Regions from separate parts of the Streptomyces sp. NPDC091279 genome, predicted to be linked through region 1. Evidence: predicted binding sites of a transcription regulator. Region 1 holds the regulator's gene; the other holds the start of a gene.
The links. The regulator HrcA, encoded in region 1, represses chaperone genes, less so after heat shock. The targets are predictions, from matches to a motif close to TTNGCACTCNGNNNNNCNGAGTGCNAA.
Positions count from the first base shown of each region.

Region 2: a site for HrcA is predicted at 2,336-2,362, ahead of groES (co-chaperone GroES). Genes of this name have one in related genera too.

Region 1 is NZ_JBIVVA010000007.1:136,136-144,599, forward strand. It holds gene ACIQOU_RS19065 (SpoIIE family protein phosphatase) at 1-1,630, shown strand, start outside; gene hemW (radical SAM family heme chaperone HemW) at 1,671-2,903, shown strand; gene ACIQOU_RS19075 (DUF3097 domain-containing protein) at 2,916-3,719, opposite strand; gene ACIQOU_RS19080 (MBL fold metallo-hydrolase) at 3,754-4,476, opposite strand; gene hrcA (heat-inducible transcriptional repressor HrcA) at 4,612-5,628, shown strand; gene dnaJ (molecular chaperone DnaJ) at 5,629-6,765, shown strand; gene ACIQOU_RS19095 (nitronate monooxygenase) at 6,992-8,068, shown strand; gene ACIQOU_RS19100 (16S rRNA (uracil(1498)-N(3))-methyltransferase) at 8,065-8,464, shown strand, end outside.
Region 2 is NZ_JBIVVA010000008.1:295,635-304,098, reverse strand. It holds gene groL (chaperonin GroEL) at 138-1,763, opposite strand; gene groES (co-chaperone GroES) at 1,882-2,190, opposite strand; gene ACIQOU_RS22045 (polysaccharide deacetylase family protein) at 2,665-3,489, opposite strand; gene ACIQOU_RS22040 (polysaccharide deacetylase family protein) at 3,486-4,394, opposite strand; gene ACIQOU_RS22035 (methyltransferase domain-containing protein) at 4,486-5,652, shown strand; gene ACIQOU_RS22030 (TetR/AcrR family transcriptional regulator) at 5,713-6,270, opposite strand; gene ACIQOU_RS22025 (FAD-dependent monooxygenase) at 6,342-7,499, shown strand; gene ACIQOU_RS22020 (LCP family protein) at 7,506-8,464, opposite strand, start outside.

The DNA of each region.
Region 1 (8,464 bases):
CCTGGAGGCCGACGACCGGGCCCTCGTCATCGAGGTCGCCGACCACCACCCCTCCCGCGCGCCCCGCGACACCGAGCCCTCCTACGACACCCCCGAGCACGGCCGCGGCCTGCGCCTGGTCTCCGCCCTCGCCGAGGCCTGGGGCGTCACCTACCGCCGGGGCGCCAAGACCGTCTGGGCCCGCCTGTCCGCCGAGACCGCCGCAGGACCCGGCGAGGAGGGCGACGACGGCGACGGCACCGGCGTCTCGGCGTTCGACGCGGCCGGCGCCCTGCCCGGCGGGCTGCGCGTCGCCGAGAGCCTCGCCCCCGAACCCCGGCCCGCCGAACGCGAGCGGGACTGGCTCGACCGGGGCGCCCTGTCGTTCCTCGCCGAAGCCTCCGACCTGCTCGCCGGACAGCTCGACGAGAACCTCGTCGCCGCCCTCGCCGGACAGCTGATCGTGCCCCGGCTGGCCGACTGGTGCGCCGTCTGGCTGGAGGACGAGGCCACCGCACGCGGCGGCCGCGCGGGCGACGGCACCGAAGGGCCGGGCCCGGTGCGCGTCTGGCACGCCAGCGAGAACCGCATCGAGGAGCTGCGCAAGGCCCTGGAGCAGGGCCCGCCCCGCCCCACCGACACCGGCCACGCCCCCGTCCCGTACCCGTGGCCCGGCCACGCGCTCGGCCCGCACGAGGAGCTGGGCGCCGCCCTCGCCTACCGCCTGGTGGCCGGCGGCCGCCCGCTCGGCACCCTGGTCATCGGCCGCTCCGGGCTGCCGAGCTTCCCCGACGAGATCACCGGCCTCGTCGAGGACCTCAGCCGCCGGGTCGCCCTCGCCGTCGGCGCGGCCCGCCAGTACGCCCGCCAGGCCACCATCAGCCAGGTTCTGCAACGCGGCCTGCTGCCCGCCGGGGTCGCCGAGATCCCCGGCGTGCGCAGCGCCCTCGTCTACGAACCCTGCGTGCAGGGCGGCCCCAGCGGCGACTTCTACGACCTCTTCCCGGGCGGCAAGGGCCGCTGGTGCTTCGCCGTCGGCGACGTCCAGGGCAAGGGCCCCGAGGCCGCCGTCGTCATCGGCCTCGCCCGGCCCTGGCTGCGGCTGCTGGCCCGCGAGGGCTACCACGTCGCCGACGTCCTGGACCGCCTGAACAAGCTCCTCCTCGACGACGCCACCGAGGCCGCCGACGCGGCAGCCCGCGCCCTGGTCCGCCCGCCGGGCCCCGGCGACGGCCCCCAGACCCGCTTCCTCTCCCTCCTCTACGGCGAACTGGTCCCCTTCGACGGCGGCGTCCGCTGCACCCTCGCCTCCGCCGGACACCCGCTGCCGCTGCTGCTCGGCCCCGACGGGACCGTCCGCACGGTGGCCAGACCGCAGACCCTGCTGGGGGTCGTCGAGGACGAGACGTACATCAGTGAAACGTTCGAACTGCGCCCCGGGGACACCCTCCTCTGCGTCACCGACGGCGTCACCGAGCGCCGTTCGGGACCGGACCAGTTCGACGACAACGACGGCCTCACCACCGCCTTCGCGGGCTGCGCGGGGCTGGACGCCGAAGGGGTCGCCGAACGCATCCGACGGCTGGTCCACGAGTTCGGCGCGAAACCGCCGGACGACGACCTCGCCCTCCTGGTGCTCCAGGCGGAGTGACCCGGACGGCTCCCCGCGCGCGTGCTGGACAATGGAAGGCATGCCTTCCGCACTCCCCGACGGTGAGCCCGTCCCCGACGACGGCGCGCTGCCCGCCGCCGCGCTCACCGGCGCCGCCGACCGCCCCCTCGGGTTCTACCTGCACGTCCCGTACTGCGCGACCCGCTGCGGCTACTGCGACTTCAACACCTACACGGCGACCGAGCTGCGCGGCACGGGCGGTGTCCTCGCCTCCCGCGACAACTACGCGGACACCCTCACCGACGAGGTCCGCCTCGCCCGCAAGGTCCTCGGCGACGACCCGCGCCCGGTCCGCACGGTCTTCGTCGGCGGCGGCACGCCCACCCTGCTGGGCGCGGCGGACCTGGTGCGGATGCTGGCGGCGATCCGCGACGAGTTCGGCCTCGCGCCCGACGCCGAGGTCAGCACCGAGGCCAACCCCGAGTCGGTCGACCCGGCCTACCTCGCCGAGCTGCGCGCGGGCGGCTTCAACCGGATCTCGTTCGGCATGCAGAGCGCCCGCCCGCACGTCCTGAAGATCCTCGACCGCACCCACACCCCCGGCCGCCCCGAGGCCTGCGTCGCCGAGGCCCGCGCGGCCGGCTTCGAGCACGTCAACCTCGACCTCATCTACGGCACCCCCGGCGAGTCCGACGACGACTGGCGGGCCACCCTCGACGCCGCCCTCGGCGCCGGTCCCGACCATGTCTCCGCGTACGCCCTGATCGTCGAGGAGGGCACCCAGCTGGCCCGCCGCATCCGCCGGGGCGAGGTCCCGATGACCGACGACGACGTCCACGCCGACCGGTACCTCATCGCCGACGAGACCCTCGCCGCGGCCGGGTTCGACTGGTACGAGGTGTCCAACTGGGCCACCTCCGACGCAGCCCGCTGCCTGCACAACGAGCTGTACTGGCGCGGCGCCGACTGGTGGGGCGCGGGCCCCGGCGCCCACTCCCACGTCGGCGGCGTCCGCTGGTGGAACGTCAAACATCCCGGCGCCTACGCGAGCGCCCTCGCCGCGGGCCGCTCACCCGGCGCGGGCCGCGAGATCCTCACCCCGGAGGACCGCCGCGTCGAACGCGTCCTCCTCGAACTCCGCCTCCGCGAAGGCGCCCCCCTCACCCTCCTCCACGAACAGGGCCGCAAGGCAGCCCACCAGGCCCTCACCGACGGCCTCCTCGCCCCCACCCCTTACGCGGCAGGCCGAGCAGCCCTCACCCTGAAGGGCCGCCTCCTGGCGGACGCGGTGGTACGAGACCTGGTGGACTGACATCCCGGGACGTCAGCCCGGCGCCGTGACGAAGTCGATCAATTCCTCGACCCGGCCCAGGAGTTCGGGTTCCAGGTCTTTGTAGGACGTGACCCGGGACAGGATCGCCTGCCAGACCGCGCCGGTGTTCTCCGGCCAGCCGACGGCTCGGCAGACGCCTGTTTTCCAGTCCTGGCCGCGAGGAACCCGGGGCCAGGCCTCGATGCCCACCGACGACGGCTTCACCGCCTCCCAGATGTCGATGTACGGGTGGCCCACCACCAGGGCGTGTGCGCTGGTGACCTGCTCGGCGATGCGCCACTCCTTGGTGCCCGGCACCAGGTGGTCGACGAGGATGCCGAGGCGGGCGTCCGGGCCCGGCGCGAACTCGGCGACGATCGACGGCAGGTCGTCCACCCCCTCCAGGTACTCCACGACGACGCCCTCGATGCGCAGGTCGTCGCCCCACACCCGTTCGACCAGTTCCGCGTCGTGCCGGCCCTCGACGTAGATGCGCCCGGCCCGCGCCACCCGCGCGCGGGCCCCGGGCACGGCCACCGAACCGGACGCCGTGCGCGCCGGGCGCCTCGGCCCCGACGCGGGGCGGACGAGGGTCACCACCCGGCCCTCCAGGAGGAAGCCGCGGGGTTCCAGCGGGAACACCCGGTGGGCGCCGAAGCGGTCCTCCAGGGTCACCGTGCCCGCCTCGCAGCGGATCACCGCCCCGCAGAAACCGGTGCCGGGCTCCTCCACCACCAGACCGGGGTCGGCCGGGACCTCCGGGGCGGGCTTGGGCTTCTTCCACGGCGGGGTCAGGTCGGCGGAGTACTGGCGCATTCGGATGACGATAGGAGAACCACGCCGACCCCGGTCACGACACGCCGAAACGCGCCGCCAGCCTGTCCCGTTGCGCCCGCACGAACCCCGCGTCCACCACCGCACCGTGACCGGGCACATACAGCGCGTCCTCGCCGCCCAGCGCGAGCAGCCGGTCGAGCGCCGCCGGCCACGCGGACGGAACGGCGTCCGGGCCCGCCTGCGGTTCACCCGACTCCTCGACCAGGTCGCCGCAGAACACCGTCGCGGGCGACCCCGGCACCAGCACCGCGAGGTCATGCGCGGTGTGGCCCGGGCCGACCCTCGCCAGAAGCACCCGCCGGCCGCCGCCCAGGTCGAGTTCCAGCTCGCCGGAGACCAGCCGGCCGGGCGGCACCAGAGCGCCCGCAGCCTCGGCGGCGACCCGCGCGTCAAGGCCGTTGCGTACCGCGTCCGCCCGGATCTCCGCCACGCCCTGCGCGAACACGGCGTCCAGACCCGCCGCCCCGAACACCTGCGCGTCCGCGAACGCCGGTGCCCCGAAGACATGGTCGAAATGAGCGTGTGTCAGCGCGAGATGAGTCACACGGCACCCCGCGAGCGCCTCGGCCCGCTCCCGGACCGACGCCCCCTCCACCAGGCTCGACCCCGCGTCGACCACCAGCGCCGCCGTGTCCCCCGCCACCAGCCCCGCCGTGCAGTCCCAGCCCGGCAGCCGGCACCGGCCGACCCCGTCCGCCAACCGTTCCCACCCCAGCTCTTCCCAAGTCACCGTCATACGGCGACGCTAGCGGTGGTGGGCCGACCTTGCCCCGGGTGCACCTCACCGCCGTACACTGGGCCCCGGCACGCTGGCACTCGCACGCGCTGAGTGCCAGGCAGGTAACAGGGGAAGAGTCTGGAGGTGGGCGCGATGCTGAACGAACGACGGCTTCAGGTGCTGCGCGCCATCGTCCAGGACTACGTCGGCACCGAGGAGCCGGTCGGCTCGAAAGCGCTGACCGAACGGCACAACCTCGGCGTCTCCCCGGCCACCGTGCGCAACGACATGGCCGCCCTGGAGGACGAGGGCTTCATCGCCCAGCCGCACACCAGCGCCGGACGCATCCCCACCGACAAGGGCTACCGGCTCTTCGTCGACAAGCTGGCCGGCGTCAAACCGATGTCGGGCCCCGAGCGGCGCGCCATCCACCACTTCCTCGACGGCGCCGTCGACCTGGACGACGTCGTCGCCCGCACGGTGCGGCTGCTCGCGCAGCTGACCCGGCAGGTCGCCGTCGTGCAGTACCCGTCGCTGACCCGTTCCACGGTCCGGCACGTGGAACTGCTCTCGCTGGCCCCGGCCCGCCTGATGCTGGTGCTCATCACCGACACCGGACGGGTCGAACAGCGGATGGTCGACTGCCCGGCGCCGTTCGGCGAGTCCTCGCTCGCCGATCTGCGGGCCCGGCTCAACAGCCGGGTCGCCGGGCGGCGCTTCACCGACGTGCCCACCCTCGTCGAGGACCTCCCCGAGGCCTTCGACCTGGAGGACCGGGGCACGGTCTCGACGGTGCTCTCCACCCTCCTGGAGACGCTCGTCGAGGAGAACGAGGAGCGGCTGATGATCGGCGGCACCGCCAATCTCACCCGCTTCGGACATGACTTTCCTCTCGTGATCCGTCCCGTCCTGGAGGCCCTGGAGGAACAGGTCGTTCTCCTCAAACTCCTGGGCGAGGCGGGGGATTCGGGCATGACCGTACGCATCGGTCACGAGAACGCCTACGAGGGACTCAACTCCACGTCCGTGGTGTCGGTCGGCTACGGTTCGGGCGGCGAGGCAGTAGCCAAGCTCGGCGTGGTCGGCCCGACCCGCATGGATTACCCGGGAACGATGGGAGCGGTACGCGCAGTGGCACGGTACGTCGGACAGATCCTGGCGGAGTCGTAAGTGGCCACGGACTACTACGCCGTTCTCGGCGTGCGCCGCGACGCTTCGCAGGATGAGATCAAGAAGGCCTTCCGGCGGCTCGCACGCGAGCTGCATCCGGATGTGAATCCGGACCCGAAGACCCAGGAGCGGTTCAAGGAGATCAACGCCGCCTACGAGGTGCTCTCCGACCCGCAGAAGAAGCAGGTCTACGACCTCGGCGGCGACCCCCTCTCGCAGGCGGGCGGCGGAGGCGCGGGCGGCTTCGGCGCGGGCGGCTTCGGGAACTTCTCGGACATCATGGACGCGTTCTTCGGAACGGCGTCGCAGCGGGGCCCGCGCTCGCGGACCCGGCGCGGCCAGGACGCCATGATCCGCCTGGAGGTCGAGCTGGACGAGGCGGCCTTCGGCACCACGAAGGACCTCCAGGTCGACACGGCCATCGTCTGCACCACGTGCAGCGGCGAAGGGGCCGCGCCCGGCACCAGCGCCCAGACCTGCGACATGTGCCGCGGCCGGGGCGAGGTGTCCCAGGTGACCCGGTCCTTCCTCGGCCAGGTCATGACCTCGCGGCCCTGCCCGCAGTGCCAGGGCTTCGGCACGGTCGTCCCGACGCCGTGCCCGGAGTGCGCCGGGGACGGGCGGGTGCGGTCGCGGCGCACGCTCACGGTGAAGATTCCGGCCGGTGTCGACAACGGCACGCGGATTCAGCTCGCCGGTGAGGGGGAGGTGGGGCCGGGAGGTGGTCCCGCCGGTGACCTGTACGTCGAGATCCATGAACTCCCGCATGCCATGTTCCAGCGGCGGGGGGATGATCTGCACTGCACGGTCACCCTGCCGATGACGGCCGCCGCGCTGGGCACGAAGGTTCCTCTGGAGACCCTGGACGGCCTCGAAGAGGTCGACATCCGTCCCGGGACCCAGTCGGGGCAGTCCATTCCGCTGCACCAGCGGGGCGTTACCCACCTGCGCGGTGGGGGGCGTGGGGATCTCATCGTGCATGTCGAGGTGCAGACTCCTACCAAGCTTGACCCTGAGCAGGAGCGGTTGTTGCGGGAGTTCGCCAAGCTGCGGGGTGAGGAGCGGCCGCTCGGGCAGTTCCAGCCGGGGCAGCAGGGGTTGTTCTCGCGGCTGAAGGACGCGTTCAACGGGCGTTGAGCCTGTGCGGTCGGCTGAGGCGGGCGTTTCTGGGGGCTGCCGCCCCCAGACCCCCGCTTCGGCCTGAACGGCCTCGTCCTCAAACTCCCGCAGAGGGGGGACCCTCACGGGCTGAAAATGCCCAAAGCGGCGTTTGCGGGAGCCGAAAATGGCCTCGCCCCCGTCAAGGGGACGGAACAGCCAGGGCCGATTCGGACCATCTCCGTCGACGTGACAACATGCCGTCATGTCCTCCCCGCTCACCGATCTTCTCCGGTATCCGATCGTGCAGGCCCCCATGGCGGGCGGCGTTTCCGTGCCGCAGTTGGCCGCTGCTGTGTCCGAGGCCGGTGGGCTCGGGTTTCTTGCCGCCGGGTACAAGACCGCCGACGGCATGTACCAGGAGATCAAGCAGTTGCGGGGGCTCACCGGGCGCCCGTTCGGCGTCAACCTCTTCATGCCGCAGCCCGAGTACGCGGACCCCTCCGCCGTCGAGGTGTACGCCCAGCAGCTGGCCGGTGAGGCCGCCTGGTACGCCACCGAGCTGGGGGACCCGGACAGCGGGCGGGACGACGGGTACGACGCCAAGCTCGCCGTGCTCCTCGACAACCCGGTGCCCGTCGTGTCGTTCCACTTCGGCATCCCGAAGCCGGAGGTGCTGGAGTCGCTGCGGCGGGCCGGGACCTTCACGCTCGTCACCGTCACCACCGCCGAGGAGGCTCGCGCCGTCGAGCGGGCCGGGGCCGACGCGGTGATCGCGCAGGGCGTCGAGGCCGGCGGCCACCAGGGCACCCACCGGGACCAGCCCGAGCTGGACGGCGCCGGGCTCGGGCTGCTCGCGCTGCTCGCGCAGGTCCGGGAGACCGTCGCGCTGCCGATCGTCGCCGCCGGCGGCATCATGCGCGGCCACCAGATCGCCGCCGCCCTCGCCTCCGGCGCCACCGCCGCCCAGCTCGGCACCGCCTTCCTCGCCACCCCCGAGTCCGGCGCCAACCCCGTGCACAAGCAGGCCCTCACCAACCCCCTGTTCGTCCGTACCGAGTTGACCCGGGCGTTCTCCGGGCGCCCGGCGCGTGGCCTGGTCAACCGGTTCCTGCGCGAGCACGGCCCGTACGCGCCCGCCGCCTATCCCGAGGTCCACCACCTCACCTCGCCGCTGCGCAAGGCCGCCGCCAAGGCCGGGGACGCGCAGGGCCTCGCGCTCTGGTCGGGGCAGGGGCACCGGATGGCCCGTGAGATGCCCGCCGGTCAGCTCGTCGAGGTGCTCGCCGCCGAGGTCGAGGAGGCCAGGTCGGCCCTGCTGGCCGGGGGCGAGGCGCGATGACCGCGCCGGTCTTCGTCGTCGACTCCCGCTCCCTCGACGGGCTGGGGGTGGAATACGTGCTCGACGGCGCCGAGGGACGGCACGCCGTCTCCGTGAAGCGGCTGCGGGCCGGGGAGCGGGTCGTGCTCACCGACGGGCTCGGGCGGTGGACCGAGGCAGTGGTGTACTCCGCCGAGGGGAAGGACCGGCTTCTCCTCACGGATCTGGCGGGCGTGAAGGAAGAGGCTCCTCCCTCTCCTCGGATCACTGTGGTGCAGGCGCTGCCCAAAGGCGATCGGGGTGAAGTCGCCGTCGAGACCATGACCGAGGTCGGCATCGACGCCGTCGTGCCCTGGCAGGCCTCGCGGTGCATCACGCAGTGGAAGGGCGAGCGGGGCGCGAAGGCCCTCGCCAAGT
Region 2 (8,464 bases), on a different contig from region 1:
GCCGGTGACATCGGGGGCGCCGGTGATATCGGTGGCTCCGGTGACATCGGTGACATCGGTGACGGCGTCGTCGCGGCTCGGACATGCCGGAGGCCCGGCGCCCTCGTGGGGGGCCGGGCCTCGGTGCTGACCTGGGGTCAGTGGGAGTGACCGTGGCCGTGACCGGCCGCGGCGGGCTCCTCCTCTTCCTTCTTCTCGACGACGAGAGTCTCGGTCGTCAGAAGCAGGGAGGCGATGGAGGCCGCGTTCTCCAGGGCGGAGCGGGTGACCTTGACCGGGTCGATGACGCCGGCCTTGACCAAGTCGCCGTACTCGCCGGTGGCGGCGTTGAAGCCCTGGCCCTTGTCCAGCTCGGCGACCTTGGAGGTGATGACGTACCCCTCAAGACCGGCGTTCTCGGCGATCCAGCGCAGCGGCTCGACGGCGGCCTTGCGGACCACGGCGACACCGGTGGCCTCGTCGCCGGTCTTGCCGAGGTTGCCCTCAAGGACCTTGACGGCGTGGACCAGAGCGGAGCCACCACCGGAGACGATGCCCTCCTCGACCGCGGCGCGGGTCGCGGAGATGGCGTCCTCCAGACGGTGCTTCTTCTCCTTCAGCTCCACCTCGGTGGCGGCGCCGACCTTGATCACGCACACGCCGCCGGCCAGCTTCGCGAGGCGCTCCTGGAGCTTCTCGCGGTCCCAGTCGGAGTCCGTGTTCTCGATCTCGGCCTTGATCTGGGCGACGCGGCCGGTGACGTTCGCGGACTCGCCGGCACCGTCGACGACCGTGGTGTCGTCCTTGGTGACCGTGACGCGGCGGGCGGAGCCCAGCACGTCCAGGCCGACCTGGTCGAGCTTGAGGCCGACCTCTTCGGAGACGACCGTGGCGCCGGTGAGGATCGCGAGGTCCTCCAGCATCGCCTTGCGGCGGTCGCCGAAGCCCGGGGCCTTCACCGCGACGGCGTTGAAGGTGCCGCGGATCTTGTTGACCACCAGGGTCGACAGGGCCTCGCCCTCGACGTCCTCGGCGATGATCAGCAGCGGCTTCGAGGCGTTGGCCTGGATGACCTTCTCCAGCAGCGGCAGCAGGTCGGCGATGGCGCCGATCTTGCCCTGCGTGATCAGGATGTACGGGTCGTCGAGGACGGCCTCCATACGCTCCTGGTCGGTGACGAAGTAGGGGGACAGGTAGCCCTTGTCGAAGGCCATGCCCTCGGTGAAGTCCAGCTCAAGACCGAAGGTGTTGGACTCCTCGACGGTGATGACACCGTCCTTGCCGACCTTGTCCATCGCCTCGGCGATCAGCTCGCCGACCTGCTTGTCCTGGGCGGACAGGCCGGCGACGGCGGCGATGTCCGCCTTGTCGTCGATCGGCCGGGCGGTGGCGAGGAGCTCCTCGGAAACGGCGGCGACGGCGGCGTCGATGCCCTTCTTCAGGGCGGCCGGGGAGGCACCCGCGGCGACGTTCTTCAGGCCCTCGCGGACCAGGGCCTGGGCCAGCACGGTGGCGGTGGTGGTGCCGTCACCCGCGATGTCGTTGGTCTTGGTCGCCACCTCCTTCACCAGCTGGGCGCCGAGGTTCTCGTACGGGTCCTCGATCTCGACCTCGCGGGCGATCGTGACACCGTCGTTGGTGATGGTGGGCGCGCCGAACTTCTTGTCGATGACGACGTTGCGGCCCTTGGGGCCGATCGTCACCTTGACCGTGTCGGCAAGCTTGTTGACGCCGCGCTCAAGGGCGCGACGGGCGTCCTCGTCGAACTTCAGGATCTTCGCCATGACAGCGTGAGCCCTCTCGAAATCTCGGTGAATGGACTGCGCCCCCGGGCGCCCGGCTGATTGATGGTCGCGGGAATCCGGGGGCGCAGCTCAAAGCAACTGAATGTGCTCGGGTGAACTACTTCTCGATGATCGCGAGCACGTCGCGAGCCGAGAGGACGAGGTACTCCTCGCCGTTGTACTTCACCTCGGTGCCGCCGTACTTGCTGTACAGCACGATGTCGCCGGTCTTGACGTCGAGCGGCAGGCGCTCGCCGTTCTCGAAGCGGCCCGGGCCCACGGCCAGGACGACGCCCTCCTGGGGCTTCTCCTTGGCGGTGTCCGGGATGACCAGGCCAGAGGCCGTGGTCTGCTCGGCGTCCAACGGCTGGACCACAATGCGGTCCTCGAGCGGCTTGATGGCAACCTTGGAGCTGGTGGTCGTCACGATCCGACCTCCCCCTTCGGAGATCTCACGGGGTTAACTGTCTGAGGTGGCGACCAGGTCGATCCGTCGTCGCGGGTGCCGGATCTGCCCGTCGCGTCTTGGCACTCTCCAGTGGGGAGTGCCAGGCCCGAGACTATGACCGGGATTAGCACTCGGTCAAGCGGAGTGCCAATGCCTGCGGCGCTTGGGCGGAAAATTGTGGGCCTGCGTTGCCCTCACGCACCCGATCTGGGGGCTGTGCCCCCAGGCCCCCCTTCGGCCTGGACGGCCTCGTCCTCAAACGCCGGACGGGCTGGATTTCGTTGGCCTGCGTTGGCCTCGCGCCCAAGAGACCTGGGGGCTGCGCCCCCAGACCCCCGCTTCGGCCTGGACGGCCTCGTCCTCAAGCGCCGGACGGGCTGGAGTGGCTGGCCGGCGCCTTCAGGCTCGGGTGGGTGCTTGTCCTCAAACTGGACCCCCAACGGGCTGAGGGGGTTACACGTAGTTTTCCAGGCTCGCCACCGTCAGGCCCTGTGCCTGGGCCGCTCTCAGGGTCTTGGTGGTGCGTTCTCTGAGGGTCATGGGGGACGTTTCGGCTGAGGGGAGGGAGATGATGTCGCCGGGGCTCAGGTGGGTGGGGGGTTGGGTGTAGGTGAGGGTGCCGTTGGGGTCTGTTGTGGCTCGCCAGAGGATGAGGGCCGTGATTCCACAGTCGGCCGCGGCGTGGCGGGTGGTGGTGTCGTAGGTGCCGTAGGGCGGGCGGAAGAGGTGGGGGCGGTGGCCGAAACGGGTGCGGAGTTTGTCCTGTTGGCCGCAGATCTCGGCGCGTTGGCCCGCGTAGGGGAGGCCGCGCATCGCCGGGTGGTCGAGGGTGTGGTTCTGGATCGTCGCGCCGACGGACTGGAGGCGGGCGAAGTGGCCGTAGCCGGGGCCCACGACGCTGTCGGTGAGGAACATGCTGACGGGCAGGCGCAGTTCGCGGACCATGTCGACGAAGCGGGGGTCCTTCTCGGCACCGTCGTCGTAGGTGAGGAAGACCACCCGGTCGCGGGTGCGGACCCGGGAGACGACCGGGGGCAGGCCCGGGCCCGCCGTGCCGGTGGTGGGCGGGTGGGCCGAGGGGCGCGGGGCCGGGGCGAGCGGGGCGGCCAGGCCCCAACGGCGGTAGGGCGGCTGCGCGGTGGGGCCGTGCGGGCGCACCCCCTCGGCCGCCTTCTTGCCGAGCCGTTCGAGGGGATCGACGGACTGGGCGCAGCCGGCCAGTGGCAGCACCGCCGCCAGCAGGGCGGCCAGCAGCAGGCCCGGGCCCCGCGGCCTCACAGGTAGTCCTCCAGCCGGGCCACCGCGTATCCCTTGGCGGTGACCTTGTCCATGAACTTCCGTACCAGGTCGGGCATCGTGCCCTTCCAGTCCTTGCGGCCCCGGAAGTGGGTGAGGACGATGTCACCCGCGTGCAGGTCGCGGTCCCACTCGCGGTACTCCCAGTGGTCGACGAAGACCTCCTCGTCCCAGATCGGCGCGTACTTGATGCCGCAGGCCTTGGCGGCGCGCAGGGTGTCCTGGTTGTAGTTGCCGTAGGGCGGGCGGAAGACCGTGGGGCGTTTGCCGTACTGCTTCCTGATGACGTCCTGCATGCCGCAGATCTCGCGCTTCTGCTGGGCGTACGTCAGGCCGGGCAGGTAGGGGTGGTGGAGGGTGTGGTTGTTCAGGGTGACGCCCCGGTCCTGCATCTTCTTGAAGTACCCGTAGTCCTCCTTGATCAGGTAGTCGCTGAGGAACGCCGTGTACGGGATGTGCAGTTCCTTCATCATCTTCAGGAACTGTGGGTCCTTCTCCTCGCCGTCGTCGATGGTGAGGAAGACGACCTTCTGCTTGGTCGGGATGGTGGTGAACACCGGCGGGAGGCCGTCCTCCTCCTGGCCGTCCACCTCGAAGCCGTCGCGGGCGGTGATCTCGGGCTTCTGGGCCGGGGGCGCCGGTGCGGTCAGGGGGACCCGGGTCAGGCCCCATCGTTTGGCCGCCGCGATCCTCGCCGTGTGCTCGGCGCGGAGCTTCTCGGCCGGTGAGTCGGCTCCGTGGCCGGGCTGTCCGCCGGGGGCCGGGTGCGCCCCGTTGGTGGTGTCCTGGGCGCAGCCCGAGACGAGGGCGGCCACGGCGAGCAGGCCGATTCCGGCACGGGCGCCGTACCGCGGTCTCTTTTTATCGTTTTGTCCTACTGATCCCATGGTGCCGGATACTCCCAGCTCGCCCCGGTGCCGCCCGCCCCGACACCGCGGCCGGCGCCGCACCGTCCACCGACTGGCCCACAATGTCCCGGTGACCGACCTCGCCCTCCTCCTCGCCCCCGAAGGCCGCGCCCTCCTCGACGAGGTGCGCGGCACGGCCCCCGCCGACGAACTCGCCGTCGCCACCCGGCTGCGCCGCACCCACCCGGCCGCACTGGTGTCGGCGGCGCTCGGGCAGGCCCGGCTGCGGCAGCGGGCGGCGGCGAAGTTCGGGGACGAGGACGCCGGGCGGATGTTCTTCACGCCCAACGGCGTCGAGCAGTCGACCCGGGCGAGTGTGGCCGCCTACCGGGCCGGGCGGCTCAAGGCGCTCGGCGTGACCTCCCTCGCCGACCTGTGCTGCGGGATCGGGGGTGACGCCATCGCGCTGGCCCGGGCCGGCATCCGGGTGCTCGCCGTCGACCGGGACCCGCTGGCGGTGGCGGCGGCGCGGGCCAACGCCGACGCGCTCGGCCTCGCCGACCTGATCGAGGTGCGGGAGGCGGACGTCACCGAGGTGGACACGGCCGGGTACGACGCGGTGTTCGTGGACCCCGCCCGGCGTGGCGGCCGGGGGCGGATCTTCGACCCCGAGGCCTACTCGCCGCCCCTGTCCTGGGCGGTCGAGGCGGCCCGCACGGCACCGCACGCCGCCCTGAAGGTCGCCCCCGGCATCCCGCACGAGGCCGTGCCCGCCGACGCCGAGGCGGAGTGGATCTCCGACGGCGGCGACGTGAAGGAGGCCGTGCTGTGGTTCGGGGGCGAGGCGGGCGCCGTTCGTGCGACGTTGCTGCCCGGGCCGCGTGCACTGCTCGGCAAGGGGCTTCCCGATCCCGAAGTCCGTTCTGTCGGGCGGTACTTGTACGAGCCCGACGGCGCCGTCATCCGCGCCCACCTGGTCGCCGAGGTCGCCGAACAGCTCGACGGCGGCCTCGTCGACCCGACCATCGCCTACCTCACCGCCGACACCCACCGGCCCACCCCGTACGCCACCGCCTACGAGATCACCGACCAACTCCCCTTCAACCTCAAGAAGTTGAAGGCGTTGCTGCGGGAGCGGGGCGTCGGCATCCTGACCGTCAAGAAGCGCGGCTCGGCCGTCGAGCCGGAGGAGCTGCGCCGCAAGGTCAAGCCCCAGGGGCCGCACTCCGCAACGGTGTTCCTCACCCGGGTCGCGGGCGCCCCGACGATGCTGATCGGCGCCCCGGTCCCCAACTGACGCCGCCTGCAACGTCGTTCCCCAACTGGCTTCGACTGAAGGGCCGTTGGGCAGTAATAGCTAGCGCAGGGCTGCTGCCACCAAGCCCTCCAGGGCCTCGCGCGGGATCTCGCCGCCGCTCACCAGGCGGTCGAAGACCAGGCCGTCGATGCAGGTCAGCAGGGTGTGGGTGCGGTTCTCCACGTCCGGTGCGCCGTGCTCGGCGAGGAATCGGCGGACGGCCTCACGCCCGGCGTTCTCGCGGGGGACGAGGATCTCGCGCAACTCCGGTGCCCGCACGCTCTCGACGGCGCAGGCGTGGCGGGCGAGCGAGCGGTGGCGGCCCTCGCCGGTGAGGCGGCGCCGGGTGAGCAGCACCATGCCGTCCACCAGTTCCCCGGGGGTGCGCAGGGGCGCCAACTGCTCGGCCAGGGTGTGCAGTTCGGTCTGGTCGAGCTGGACCAGGCGGGTGACGAGGCCGGTGAGCAGCGCGGCCCGGGTGCGGAAGTACGCCGACGTGGTGCCGGGCGGCAGCCGCGCCCTGCGGTCGACGGCGCGATGGGTCAGGCCGCGCATCCCTTCCTCGGCGAGCACGCCGAGAGCCGCGTCCGCCAGGAGGGTGCGCCGATCCGTAGCCATGACCCCCTTTCTACACCTGTAGAGCTTCCCGTACGGTCGTCTTCTACAGATGTAGAACGGGGAGAGTGGTCATGGGACGGACAGCGGTGGTCGTCGGTGGCGGGATCGGCGGGCTTGCCGCCGCGATCGGGCTGCGCCGGGTCGGCTGGGAGGTGACGGTCGTCGAGCGCGCGGCCGTGCTCGACGACGCCGGGGCGGGCATCTCGTTGGCCGCGAACGGGCTGCGGGCGCTGGACGAACTGGGGGTCGGAACGGCGGTGCGGGCGGCGTCGCGCGGGCAGTACACCGGCGGCACCCGCACGCCGTCGGGCCGGTGGCTCGCCCGGCTGGACGGCACCGCGCTGGAGCGGGCCGTGGGCACGCCGATCGTGGGCATCCCGCGCGCCACCCTGCACCGGCTGCTGCGCGACGCTCTGCCCGCCGGGACCCTGCTGACCGGCGTCGCGGCGGGCCCGGTCCGGCTGACCGGCGCCGACACGGTCCGGGTCGGCCGCGGTGACACCGTTCTGGACGCCGATCTGCTGGTGGCGGCCGACGGCATCCGCAGCCCTGTACGCGGCCTCCTCTTCCCGGCCCACCCCGGCCCGGTCCATACCGGCGCGACGGTGCTCCGCGCCCTCACCGCGCACCCGGTCGAACTGACCACCGACTTCGAGCTGACCTGGGGAGGGGGCGCCGAGTTCGGGCACATCGCCTTCCTGGACGGGCGGGCCGAGTGGCATGCCGTGCTCGACCTGCCCGCCGGGACGCGGTTCACCGACCCGTCGGCAGCACTGCGCCGACGGTTCGCCGGGTGGCACGATCCGATCCCCGCCCTGCTCGACGCGACCCCGCCCGACGCCGTGCTCCAGCACGACGTCCACGAACTCCGGGCGCCGTTGCCGTCGTTCACGGCCGGTCGGACCGTGCTGCTCGGGGACGCGGCCCACGCGATGACCCCGCATCTCGGGCAGGGTGCCTGCCAGGCGCTGGAGGACGCGGTCACGCTGGCCGCCGCGCTCGCCGCCGGGCCCACCGTCGAGGCCGGGCTCGCCCGTTACGACGCCGTGCGTCGGCCGCGTGCCCAGGCCGTCGCGCGGGCCGCTCGGCAGGCCGGGCGGCTGGGCCAGGGGCTCTCGCACCCGCTGGCCGTCGCCCTGCGCGACACGGCGATGCGGCTGACCCCCTCCCGGGCCTCGACCCGCATGATCCTGCGGCACCACCGCTGGACCCCGCCCCGGCTGGGCTGACCCGGCTCAGCGCAGCGAGGCCCACAGGGTGCTCGCCGCCGGTTCCTTCGCGACCACGCGGTTGGGGTTGGTCGGGGCCGTGACGACCGGCATCGTGACCGTCTTCAAGCTGTTCGTCGACAGGCCCTTGAGGCTTTCGCCGAAATCCCGCAGTTCGGTGAGGGAGTCGAGGCCGGTGTCGGTGGTGAGGCTGCCGGTGACCGCGTCGGCGACCTGGTACAGCTCGGTCGGGTCGGTGAGCAGGCTGGTCGTCGATATCTGCGTCAACAGGGCCTTCACCAACGTCTGCTGGAGGCCTATGCGGCCGAGGTCGCTGCCGTCGCCGATGCCGTGCCGGGTGCGGGCGAGCGCGAGGGCCTGCTTGCCGTCGAGGTGATGGGTGCCGGCCTTGAGCTTGAGGTGGCTGTAGGAGTCGTCGATGTCCTGGGTGGTCGTGACGGTGACGCCGCCGAGCGCGTCCACCAGCTTCGCGAACCCGGCGAAGTCGATCTCCAGGTAGTGGTCCATGCGCACGCCGGTCATCGTCTCGACGGTCTTCACCGCGCACACCGGACCGCCCACCGCGTAGGCGCTGTTGAACATCACGCCGTACGCCACCGCCGTCGAACCGCCCGATGACAGGGGGCAGGACGGGCGGGTGACGAGGGTGTCGCGCGGGATGCTGACGACGGTGGCGGCGGTGCGGCCCGCGTCGACGTGCACGACCATCGCGGTGTCCGAGCGGGCGCCGGAGCTGTCCCCGCCGCCCAGCGCCTCGTTCTCCTTGCCGCTGCGCGAGTCCGAGCCGAGGACCAGGATGTTCACGGCCTGCGACGGCAGCGCGGCGGTGGCCGACGCGGTCGGGGTGGCCACCGCGTGGGCCGGGCGGTCGTCGCCGAGCGCGCTGTTGATGTCGACGCTCTTGATGTTGTCGTTGAGGTGCCAGTAGGCCCAGCCGGCCGTCGCCGCGCCCAGCAGCAGCGTGC